DNA from 2 places in the Paenibacillus sp. FSL R7-0340 genome. Region 1 is predicted to be linked to the other one. Evidence: riboswitches for the same ligand, from Rfam matches in the RefSeq annotation. Region 1 holds a riboswitch; the other holds the start of a gene.
The links. Region 1 has a riboswitch for FMN ahead of ribE (riboflavin synthase). Riboswitches for the same ligand answer to the same signal wherever they lie in the genome.
Positions count from the first base shown of each region.

Region 2: another riboswitch for FMN. It lies ahead of MKX59_RS21350 (DMT family transporter); the one in region 1 lies ahead of ribE (riboflavin synthase).

Region 1 is NZ_JBBOBY010000001.1:2,607,774-2,613,926, reverse strand. Features, by position in the region: gene ytfJ (GerW family sporulation protein) at 1-278, opposite strand, end outside; gene MKX59_RS11520 (DUF2953 domain-containing protein) at 408-1,121, opposite strand; gene scpB (SMC-Scp complex subunit ScpB) at 1,289-1,900, opposite strand; gene MKX59_RS11510 (segregation and condensation protein A) at 1,869-2,663, opposite strand; gene ribH (6,7-dimethyl-8-ribityllumazine synthase) at 2,836-3,300, opposite strand; gene ribB (3,4-dihydroxy-2-butanone-4-phosphate synthase) at 3,380-4,063, opposite strand; gene ribE (riboflavin synthase) at 4,124-4,789, opposite strand; FMN riboswitch at 5,121-5,294, opposite strand; gene MKX59_RS11490 (IDEAL domain-containing protein) at 5,363-5,830, opposite strand; gene MKX59_RS11485 (thiamine pyrophosphate-dependent enzyme) at 6,051-6,153, opposite strand, start outside.
Region 2 is NZ_JBBOBY010000001.1:4,764,042-4,770,194, reverse strand. Features, by position in the region: gene MKX59_RS21355 (methyl-accepting chemotaxis protein) at 1-1,809, opposite strand, end outside; gene MKX59_RS21350 (DMT family transporter) at 2,050-2,997, opposite strand; FMN riboswitch at 3,170-3,314, opposite strand; gene MKX59_RS21345 (ABC transporter permease) at 3,436-4,131, opposite strand; gene MKX59_RS21340 (ABC transporter ATP-binding protein) at 4,124-5,047, opposite strand; gene MKX59_RS21335 (sensor histidine kinase) at 5,156-6,100, opposite strand; gene MKX59_RS21330 (response regulator transcription factor) at 6,102-6,153, opposite strand, start outside.

The DNA.
Region 1 (6,153 bases):
ATGGGATGAATAGATACACCACCACCGCTACCGCCTCCAAAAGGATGCCCTTCCTTCCCGCTATGATTACCCGACGCCGAGGAAGTATGAAGTGCCTCTTCGTCTACGTTAAAATCACTTCCTCCGGCAGCGAAACCAAATCCTACCTTACTGATTGGCAAAATAACGGAACCATCGGGTGTTTCCACTGCGTCTCCTACAATCGTATTCACATCTACCATGGCTTTGATGTTTTCCATTGCGGTTTGCATGAGCCCTTGAATCGGGTGATCTGACATGATTTATTCCTCCTCTGCTTATCTCAAGCGTAGACTGCCTTTTCTTTCGCTATTGTGCGCAGGGGTTCAAGGAAATATGTATGTCATTCGATAGTTCAGAAAGGATTGAGTCTCACCTCACTCCACTGTTTAACTTTCACTGGTAGCTTGAGGATCCTCAGTTTTTTTGGAAAAAACCCGTTTCCACGCCTCCGGTCCACCCGGAACGCGCCATATGCGGTAAGCTAACATGAGCATAGAGAAAATCAAATAACCAAGCGACATATTTGCTTCACAGGTCAAGGTGGTAGTAAAACGCAAGCGATCCACCCAATAGGGCACGACAAACAGCTTCGGGATACAGTCCACACGTACAAAGCTGGTAGCAAAACCGATCAAGGTCGTTTTCAATCCCCATAAAATACCGGTTGAGGTAGCTGTATAAGCCGCATCAGCAAGACTTATATTGGTAGACCATTCCATTTTGGACAACGTCACATGCGCCAAGGTATGTCGCAACCATCGATGTAAGGATTTCGTTCCCTTGAGCAAAACCCGTATATCATGTATAAATTGCTTTATTTTTTCTGTATCAATATTTCCGCTATCTACGGAAGCATCCGTTTTATGTATGTTTTTATTGCGGTCAAGCCGATAGAGAAGCCCTTTTTTTAAACCTGTTATGAGAATGGCCGGAATATCGTAATTCATTTTAATCATCCCGTATAGAAATCTGATCTCTAGATGCGCCCGATCATCATTGTCATGTTTGGCAATATCCAGCTTCAATCGAATACGAGAGAGCAGAATAGCCAGCACAAGTAATATAACGACGATGATGGCGATACTGATCCATTTCCACACTGGCGAGTCCTCCCTACCTTTTTGCTATAGATATCATGGCAAAAATAGTATGACCGTTCGCCGGAAAATCATGCATCTTAAAATACCAACAGCCAGCCCCCAACTACGTGAGGACTGGCTGAATGTTTGAGCTTTTACATAAGTGAGCCGCAAGATCCGGAGCAACTTTATTGGGATTCAAGATCCAAATCGTTGGCCGCAGGCTGGCTGTTCTCCAGACGCTCGAACAATAATTGAGTCTCTTCCTCCAAATTGTCCGAATCCTCGAACAGCTCCGGTTGCGGTAGATCTGCCAAAGAGCCCAGACCGAAATAATCCAAAAATGATTTCGTCGTTCCGTACAATATTGGCCGTCCGATGGCTTCAGCTCGACCTTTCTCTTCAATGAGCTCCTTGTTGACCAGTGTATGTATGGCCCGCTCGGATTTGACACCCCGAATCTCTTCGATTTCAACTCTTGTAATGGGCTGGCGGTAGGCAACAATGGCCAGCGTCTCCAAAGCAGCTTGAGACAGTGAGGCACGTGCCGGAGAGTATGCGAGCTTTTCAAAGTAAGGTGCATGTTCGGATAAAGTTGCAAGCTGATAATGACCGGCAATACGGACAAGTTGCAAGCCCCTTCCCCCCTGCTCCATGTCCTGCTTCATATCTTCCAGGCACTGTTCAACCAGCTCTTGCTGCTGCTCTACAATGTCGGCGATCTGCTTGGTGGACAACCCTTCCTCTCCTGCGAGAAACAGCAGTCCCTCAATAATTGATTTCAGCTTCAGATAATCCATTAACCCGTAAATCCCCTCTCCACTCCATTACAATATCATCGAAAAGCTTCTCCTGATAACAGAAAATTTGTTTCATTTTCATCAGTTCAAGGATAGCCAAAAAGGTCACAACCACCTCATGCCGATACATATCCTCATGCATCAGCTTGGAGAACAGCAGCCGTCCTCCGTTCCCCAGCATCTCTAACGCCCCGATAACTTGCCGGATACGGTCCTTGACTGAAATTTCGTCTCGATGAACACGGGTTACCGTCGTACGTCGTTCTGCTTTGCGCAAAGCACGCTGAAAGGCCGCGACCAAATCGCTTGCATGCAGCCCATGCACCGGATTTGCGGGTTCAGTGGGCAGGAATGCGCTTAGATCTTCTGGCTCCTTGCCATAAATTAGACTCCGCTCCCACTCACGTTCACTTAGATGGCGAGCAATCCCTTTATATTTACGATACTCCACCAGCTTGCGGACCAGTTCCTCACGTGGATCATAATCCTCTTCCTCATAAAAATCCAAATCGTCATATTCCATCACAGGTGGCTTGGGAAGCAACAATTTACTCTTAATAGATAAGAGCGTCGCCGCCATCACCAGAAACTCGCTCGTAATGTCCAGTTCCAGCTCCTGCATACTGTGCAAAAAAGCCATATACTGATCAGTAATATCGCTAATCGGGATATCCTGAATGTCGATCTCGGCTTTATCAATCAGATGCAACAGTAGATCCAGCGGACCCTCGAATGTTTCCAGCTTGTAGTTTACGACTGTCAATGTGCTTCCCCCTGCCTTACTCCAATCATCATTCAACAATACCTTTCCCTATAGCACTTATGCTCTACGTTATCAATCCCTCTTTCTGTAGTATATACGTCATCGCCTTGCTTAACAATCCAATCCCTTTTCACCTTGCAGTTTATACCGTTCTATTCAGCTATTCCTATAATTAAAATTGCTTGCCGAGATTGGCCATTTCAATCGCAGCCAATGCAGAATCCCAACCTTTATTACCAGCCTTCGTACCTGCTCGTTCAATAGCCTGTTCAATGTTTTCTGTCGTCACTACCCCAAAAATAACAGGCACTCCCGTTTTCAGGCTGCTTGCTGCCACACCCTTGGCCACTTCATTGCAGACGATATCATAATGTGAAGTAGAACCACGGATGACCGTACCCAGCGTAATTACGGCATCATATTTGGCGCTTGCAGCCATTTTTTGTGCAATCAGTGAAATTTCAAATGCACCCGGAACCCAGGCTACATCAATTTCATCTTCCTGCGCACCATGTCGTTGAAGGGCGTCAATTGCGCCGCTTAACAGCTTGCTCGTAATAAACTCATTAAATCTGCCCACCACAATACCATATTTTAAACCGTTCGATACGAGATTACCTTCTAGAAAACGTGCCATGTTTAATCAACCTCTCATAGTTTAATTATTTAGGGACTTCGGATAATACTTCAGATTTACTTGGAACTGAGATGTATTTTTACAATGACAAACGACGACGGTAGTCCACCAAATGCTGAATACTGATCAGCTTCAATTGATGTCGCTTGGCGACCACTGCCAGATCAGGCAGGCGGGCCATTGAGCCATCTTCCTTTATAATTTCGCAAATGACCCCAGCAGGCTTGAAGCCACTGAGTCGGGCCAGATCAACAGCCGCTTCAGTGTGACCAGCACGCTGCAAGACACCACCATCGCGAGCAATCAGCGGGAACATGTGACCAGGCTTGCGGAAATCACTTCCTGTGACTGCTTCGTCTGCCAAGGCGCGTACAGTCAAGGAGCGCTCGGCCGCTGAAATACCCGTTGTTGTCTCCATATGATCTACCGATACCGTAAAGGCAGTACCGTGGAAATCTGTATTTTGCTCTACCATAGGATGCAATTCCAAAGCTTCGGCTCTTTGTCGTGTGATTGGCACACAGACCAACCCGCGACCTTCTGTAATCATGAAATTAATGACCTCAGGCGACGCTTTTTCAGCCAAAGCGATAAAATCGCCTTCATTTTCGCGCTGTTCATCATCCACTACAATAACGACTTTACCGTTTTTTAAATCCTCCAACGCTTCTTCGATGGAATCCAAACGAATCTCTTCGTCATGTTCCAACTCGCCATGCTCCATGACGTTTGCCATTGCACTTGTTTGGCTACCTCTATCCATAACACTTTCCTCCTTATGTCTTGTGCCACGAATGCTCCTAAACAGGCTTACCATTCAATATCAGGCAAAGCCGTGTTTCGCCAAATAGTCCAAACTGAGAGGAGCTTTTTCTACTCTCTCCGCCTCCGCTGCACCTCTGTAATTTAAAAGCTGTTCTACATATTTGCCCAAAATATCACATTCGATATTGACGGTATCCCCCTCACGTTTGGCTTGTAAGGCCGTTTCGGATAAAGTGTGGGGAATAATGGATACGGCAAAGGTATCTCCCGTACGCTGTGCGACTGTGAGGCTGATACCATCAATTGTGATTGACCCTTTGAGTAGAATATATTTAAATAATGTTTGATTTTTAGGCTCAACTTCGAACACAACTGCATTCTGGTCTGATGTCACCCCTCGAATCGTTCCCGTCCCGTCCACATGTCCTTGCACGATGTGTCCTCCGAACCTTCCACTCGCCGTCATCGCTCGCTCCAGATTGACTCGGCTGCCGGATCTCAACTCTTTCAGATTAGTGCTGCGAAAGGTTTCCGGCATCACATCAACCTTAAAGTCTTTCGAACCAATCCGTATCGCCGTCAGGCAAACGCCATTAACCGAGACACTGTCTCCTATTTTCAAATCGCCCAACACCACGGAACCCGAAATCCCCAGCACCATCGCTTCACCGCTTTTGGAAATAGTTTGAATGCGACCCACTTCCTCAACTAATCCGGTAAACATGTCTTCACTCCTTTCCACTACATTTCAGTTTATCCCTAATTCATCAGCTATAAGCGCAAAAAACCCCCAGTTCGGATTCAATCCGTCATGGGGGTGATGAGAGTCACATTTGTAGTATACAAGCGCAGTTCATATGCATCTTAAGACGACATGAAATCATAGGTTTGCCAATAGAAAGCATGACTGAGGATACAACCAAATACGCTCAGAACACCCATCAAAAAGAAAGCTTAAGCAAGCTATCGCCCGATGCTGTCCTACAACGAAATAAGCCGTACGCACAATTGGGTATGCTAAAAATCGGCACATGTCACGTCATGCACATGCGCTTCGTATCCTTCTCCCATCCAGACTATACTGTCGGTCCCGGATTTGCACCAGGTCCACCTTCTGCCGATCATTCAGCATCCGGGTCACGGACTAAGCCATGCTGTTTCTCACAAAAACGATCCACAAACATGTCATCACCGCCGGTGGGGAATTTCGCCCCGCCCCGAAGGATCTTGCTCTTATTTAATTGAATTAACATTAAACTTGTTACGTATATTAGCACCGACTTCTAAAAAAAGCAAGTTATCTAATAGAAGCGCCTGCTTTGGTTTTGACATATTGGCTGGAGAGTTCTTCAAACCAGGTTTTATCATTCATATGAAGCGCCAAGTCAATCAGATCGGCCAGTTCCTCGACTCCCAACTCTGTTGCATGATCAAAGGTAATTACGGCTGAAGCAACAGGTCCCCGCCCTTCCTCAGAACATGCCTCATAATCCAGTCGCACATCAACATGTCCGTCAATAAACTCGCATTTCAGAAAATAAATAATTTCACACATTAAAATGGGGCGTACCTGTGTTTCTAACACGCAATCCATCACCTTGGCAGAATAGTGCTGGTTCGTCAGCGTGAATTTGTGTTCTGTCGCTGCCAGCGATGCCCGTCCAAAATCGTCCGTAAATTTTAGTTCTACTGGCTTGATGTTCATAACCTTAGGGATCTGCTTCTTTATAATTTCGATTATTTCAACTGTATTCAGCTTAATCATTACCTGCACCTCATTGCATCTTAAAATTCAGAAGAAAACTTTTTAACGTGCCTCTTATAGGCCTCCACTCCTATATCGGAAATCATTACCTGTTTTTTTATGCTTCAACCCATAAACGACAAAAAAGATTCTTTGCGCAATAAGCGCAAAGAATCTTGATCGAACCACTACAGTAACAGCGGCTAACAATGCTAATCGATGATTATGCAAAAAAACAGAATTATAGCTCTGAAATTTCATGTTTCTTTTTCAGGGTAGTCCAGCGACGCTCAATCTCCTGCTCAAAGGTAGCCAGCGTAGCCTCTTCCTTGAGAAGATGCTTC
Region 2 (6,153 bases), 2.2 Mb from region 1:
ACTTTGAATTTGTTCCACGATATGAGATGTAGAGCGTTCAATATTCGTAAATGCACCTTCTGCATCTTGGCTAATACGTAATCCTTCACCTACCTGGTTACGAACATTACCGTTCATGGTAGCGGTGGAGCGTTGAATCAAATCGAGCATCTGAGTAATGATCTGACTGATGGAATCCGCGCTTTCCTTGGATTGCTCAGACAGCTTGCGTACCTCTATAGCGACTACGGCAAATCCACGTCCGGCTTCGCCTGCTCTGGAAGCTTCAATAGACGCGTTCAGAGACAACAAATTGGTTTGCTTGGCAATAGCGGCAATAGCTGTATTCATCTGCTTCGCATCGTCCGAGAGCTGGGATAGCTCATCCATCAGGCTAGCTGTTTGGCTTACAGCTTCCAGAATACGGTCCATTTGTGTCCGCACATGGCTGATCATTTGACTGCCTTGAGCCACATCATGCTCGGTTTGTCCTGCTGAATCCACGATGGAGCTTGCCGATTCGGCAATGGTGCTGACACCCTTCGCCATTTCTTCAACGGCATTAGCGGTTTGCTCGGACGCCTCGGCGCTGGTGGCTGCATTTTCCGCGGATTCCATAACCGTTTCCGCTACGTGTTGTACGGACTCCGTCGTTTGCTCTGTGCTTTCCTTGATCATCAGAGAAGAGGAAGCAAGTCGGGAGGACGTTTGATTGACCTCGGAAACCATCGTATGCAAGGAATGCGTCATCTGGTCAAAATTCTGTGCCAGTTCGCCGAACTCATCCTTGCTGGATAGATTAACACGTTCGGTCAGATTTCCGTCACGGACGATGCGTGTTCCTGCTTGCAGCTTGCGCAGCGGAATTAAGAACGAGCGGACCATAAGCACAATGATGATTGCAGCGGCAAGTATGGAAATGACAATCACAATTAGGCTTTGCTTCAGAATCGGTTGGGCTGCATCACTGTAATCCTCCAGATCCGACAGTGCGACAATGCTCCAACCGGTGAGAGGGTCCTTAAGTGTAAAGGCCAGCATATCTCGATTCATAAATTGAATTTGCGACATGGAAGGAGTATCATTTTCGACGGTTGTCGCCACTTCGGGAAGTCCCTCTATGGCGTCAGCAGGTTTTTTGCCTGCCTTGTTAAAGGCTGTTCCAGTCCCAGATACAACTTTATGTTCAGAATCAACAATAATGAGTCCTCCGCGTTCACCAATCTTAACAGACTGCAGACTTTCACCCATTTTGTCCAGATTCAAAGCCAATGAAACAGCTCCTTCACCGTCCTCCAGCGTTCCCGATATATTAACGACTAAATTCCCTGTCGTGACGCTGGCAACTGGAACACCGACGAATACCTTTCCCTTTTCCAGCATTGCATTTTTGTACCATTTTCTCTCCCGGGGGTCATAATCGTCCTCCTGTTTTTTCGGCGAACGTATGTATTGCCCTTTCGCATTGCCGAGAAGCGCGGCATCTAGCTCGGGATGAGCCTTGACGATGACATCCAACTTTTTCTGAAGGGCCTCTTGGTTGGTACCAATGGAATCAGATTTGATTTCAGTGGTAAGCACGTCCAGGTCTTTCATAATGGGCGCTACATACTGATTGACATTGCTTCGGATCAGATACAGATTCGTGTATACGGAACCGCCCATTTGCTGACTGAGTTGTGTCGTAGCCCCCTGATAGGAAAAGTACCCGATAAGTACGCTCGGAATCAATAACACAGCCAAAAAAGATATTATTAATCTTGTCCTCATTAAATAAAACTGCTTGAGAAACCTGTTCCACCACGGAACTGTTTGTTTTGTTTTAGTCATAGTTATTGCTCCTCTGTGTCTGATGATCACTACATTGTTTTATTCGACAGAAACCGACGAATTTTATAGATGTAATCTTTGAGAAACGAGGAATAATTGCATGTTTTAGACACTTTTTTCGGAAAATAGGTCTAAAGAACTATGATTTATATGAATACGAATACATAAAAAGCCAAATCAGAGATGCAAAAGCATCTACACAATTTGGCTTGGGTGAGTCATGTAAGGGACATTGAACTGTTAATTTTTTTGCTGACGTGAAATCATAAAGAGCGTAATCCAGATGAGCATAAAACCAGTCAATTGCGCTACAGTGACAATTTGCTGAAATGCGATCCAGTTAATCACGACACCAACCATGGGAAAGCTTAATTCTGCCATCGTAGCATAAGACGCTTTGGTCGTACTTAAGCCTTTGTAATACAGCAATAAGCTAAGAAGACCCGGAAGCAATGCCTGCAATAGCAGATTGATAATCACAGCTGCGCCCGCCCATGTACCGGCAGGCATATTCCATGGCGCATGCTCTACAGAGGTGAGGACAATCAGCAGAGGGAGCGCGACCATGAAGCGGAGGGAGGTTACCGTTTCATATTTCATTGAACGAAGCAAGTAACTTCCCATGACTGTCGAACCGCCCCACAGAACTGCTGCACCGAGTGCAAGTAGACTACCGACCTGGACAAAATCACGAACATGTCCGAAGGGGAGCGACCAACCGAAGGTCAGAAGATACGTCCCGAACAGAGCGACGACAATTAATAATCCAAAATGACGCGGCAACATTTCCTTCAAAATAATACGAGCTAGAATAATAGCGACCAAGGGTTGAAGCTTCTGGAGTAAGAGTACAGCATTCAAATCACCATTGCTGAGTGCCATGGTGAAAATTACGCTGGCCAGAGCCGAGCCACCCCACGAGACGAACAAAATAGCGAAAACTTGACGAAGCCGTACCGCTTTGAGCTCCTCACGATGCTTCCACAACATCGGTGTCAGAGCGAGGAAAAGCAGCACATGCTCCATTAGTACAATTTGTGTTGAAGTAAATGACTTTAACAAAATAATACGAAACAGCGGGTCTGCGCCCCACAAGGCTGCTCCAATTGCGACCAGCCAAAAACCACTTTTCATGTGGGAGCTACGATCAAAACCTTTGGATGTTAGTACAGTAGAAGATTGACTCATACTCAATTAGCTCCTTGCGAATACAGGACCGGTGGCACAAAAACCCCCGTCCATGGCGAATGGCCATGCAAGACGGGGGTTGATCAAATAAACTTGCCGCTTTATGCAAGTTAAATGAAGTTACTGCAAAACCAATAACGCAGTATTCATCCACTTCGCGGCATGTTGATATTTCGATCTTCTTCCATCCGGACTTTACCGTCGGCTTTGGCATCTCACCAAATCAGTCCGTATCCTGTTGCCAGATACAGAGTCGCGGGCTTAGCTCCATGAGCCATACCGCCGGTTGGGAATCTCACCCTACCCCGAAGATCCTTATTCCGTTTTTAATTTCTCCTATAGGATATACCTGTTTTAGAATGAAGTCCAGTGAAAAATGTGTGTATATCGAACAATGATTTTCATCTGTTTTTTGAAAGCGCTCTACGAAATTACATATTACGAGGTAATATCCTTATACTCAATACGTCGAATCGCCGCATAAGCCACAAGCATTCCCAGTATAGAGAAGCCGATTTGCACGGGGGCTATGGAGCTAAGTGTAGCGCCGTTATTATTGGAGAAAAGCAATGCTACAATCAGGATTGAGGTCACAATGGTGGTGGGTACAGAGTATCTTCGCATCCCCATATACAGCGGAACCAGTCCCATAAAGCTGGCAGCAACGGCATTGATTAACGTCCGTGCTGATTGTTGCCCCAGTATGGAAAGAGTAAGGTTATCCGGTACAATCAAAACAAACTGGTTGAGCAGATGAATAGCAGCCGTAATGATTATTTCCGAAATAATAATGGACAAGAACGTGAACAGTAATACGACCAAGAGTTTGGCGATCATCAGCTTTTGACGATGAATCGGATACATGAACAAGATCGTAATCGATTTGGACTTAAATTCCCCGACGATAAAGCGGCATAGGAGAACGGAAGCAAACACAATAAATGTAGCTCTTACAAAATTGTCTATTAGATCCAATAGTTGAGTGTACTGTGTGAATTCAGGTATTCCTTCACTTTGACTTTCCAGCGCAATAACACAGAGCAGCCCAAGAATGCATGCATTGGCGATCAGGGCTGAACGGATATAACCCGTCAGATGGAATTTTTTCAGCTCCAACTGCATCAATTTAAGCATGGAGATCACCTCCGTTTAACAGGCGAAAAAAGTAGTCTTCCAGCGTGCTGCTTTTCTGATGAATGGAATCCACCTCTATATCATTTAAGATGAGCGTCTTCGTAATTTGTTTCTGCGGTACATTTGTATCGTAAATACGTATACTCTGTTCATTTATCACCTTTATATTATTCAGGCTCAAATGATGGGAGAGGACGTAGGCCGCCTTCTTACAATCGTTGGTCGTAAATTCGATGTATTCCGTATTGGTTTCCCGCATCTGCTCCATCGATACTTCCTCAATCAGTCGTCCGTGATTAATCACGCCCACCGTATCCGCAATCTGCTCTATTTCCGCTAAAATATGACTGGACACGAGCAGGGTCATCCCATATTCCTTGCATAGCATGTGGAATAGTTGGCGGATTTCCTTGATTCCCACTGGGTCCAGACCATTAATGGGTTCATCCAAAATGAGTAGCTCTGGCTTAGTCGCAATAGCGCGGGCAATCCCGAGACGTTGTTTCATTCCTAGCGAAAAATCCTTTACCGGCTTGTCATCTGCATTTCGCAAATTCACTAATTCCAGGGCATCCTGAACAGCCTGCTTATTATAGTAGCCCATATATTCACAATGAAGTTCGAGATTTTGCTGTGCCGTCAGCCTGTCATAAAAAATCGGGTATTCAATAATTGAACCCATCCGTCCGAGCAGATGATACGACTTCGGCGTTAATTTTTCACCGAATAATTCAATTTCACCCGATGTCGGCTTGAGCAGATTCGTAATCATTTTCATTATCGTCGTCTTGCCTGCCCCGTTAGGACCGAGAAATCCATAGGTTTCTCCCTTGCGCACATTCATACTGACTCCCGCTACAAGTTCGTTGCCCTTCAGGGCCTTGGTCAACTGATGTGTACGTATTACGTAAGTCATGGGTGTTCTCCCTTCGTATACTGCTGATAATTCAAGGATAAAGGGCAAAATGTTCATTTTTCTTTCGTGATTCTTACAAATTTATTAAGTTGAGCATGTTTAGTTCGACTAATAGTTGATTTTCTTCAATGTAAAAGAGAAGACCGTCCGCTCATATGGTCTACTAGTTAATTGAATTTCTCCGTTCATCGCTTCAACCAGGCGTTTGGCAATCGTAAGGCCCAGTCCGCTGCCTTGTACCGCCTTATTGCGGGAGTCCTCCAGTGTGTACATGCGTTCAAAAACCTTGTCCTGCTCAGATTCCTGTATGCCTTTCCCACGATCCCATATCTCGATACACACCGTATCCTGCTGTTCCGATAGAGCCAGACCCAGCGTCCGTCCGTCTGCCCCGTAGCGAATGGCATTCGAGATCAGATTGTTCAGTACCCGCCCAATCGCTCCTTCGTTCCCCAAGGCATGAATGGGGTGCTCTGGGATCTCAATATGCACAGTAAACCCCTGTGCGGTCAGCAGGTCATAAAACTCCAAAATGCTGCGTCTGCACAGTTCTCCCACTTCCAGTCGAGTCAATGGAATATCCGTATCATTAGCCTCCAGCTTCGCCAAGCTAAAAAAGCTGCCGATCAGCTCAATCGCCTCGCTTGTCTTTTGATGAATTTTGGATAGCAGCTTTATACGTTCTTCTGGCAAAATAGTCGGATCGCCATCCAGCATCTCGGCATATCCAAGCACAACCGTAAGCGGGGTCTTGAGATCGTGGGAAATGTTCGAAATCATTTTGCGCATAGCGATTTGGCTACGGTTGTAATCGGCAGACACTCTGAGATTCAAGTCCAGTAGTCGGTTAATTTCCGTCATGAGTCGTTGCAGTTCAACGTCACCTGTGACATATAGCAGCTTTTCCGCATGATTCACCGTCACGATCCGCTCTAGTAGGGTTCGGATATCCTTTATTTTGCGCTTATAGGCCACACGCTCCCGCCAAAGCCATACTATAACGATTGACATGATGAGGACGATAATCCATTGAGAAATGTTTTCGATGTTCATATCAACCATTCTCCCATTTGTAGCCAATGCCCCATAGCGTTTTAATGTGGACA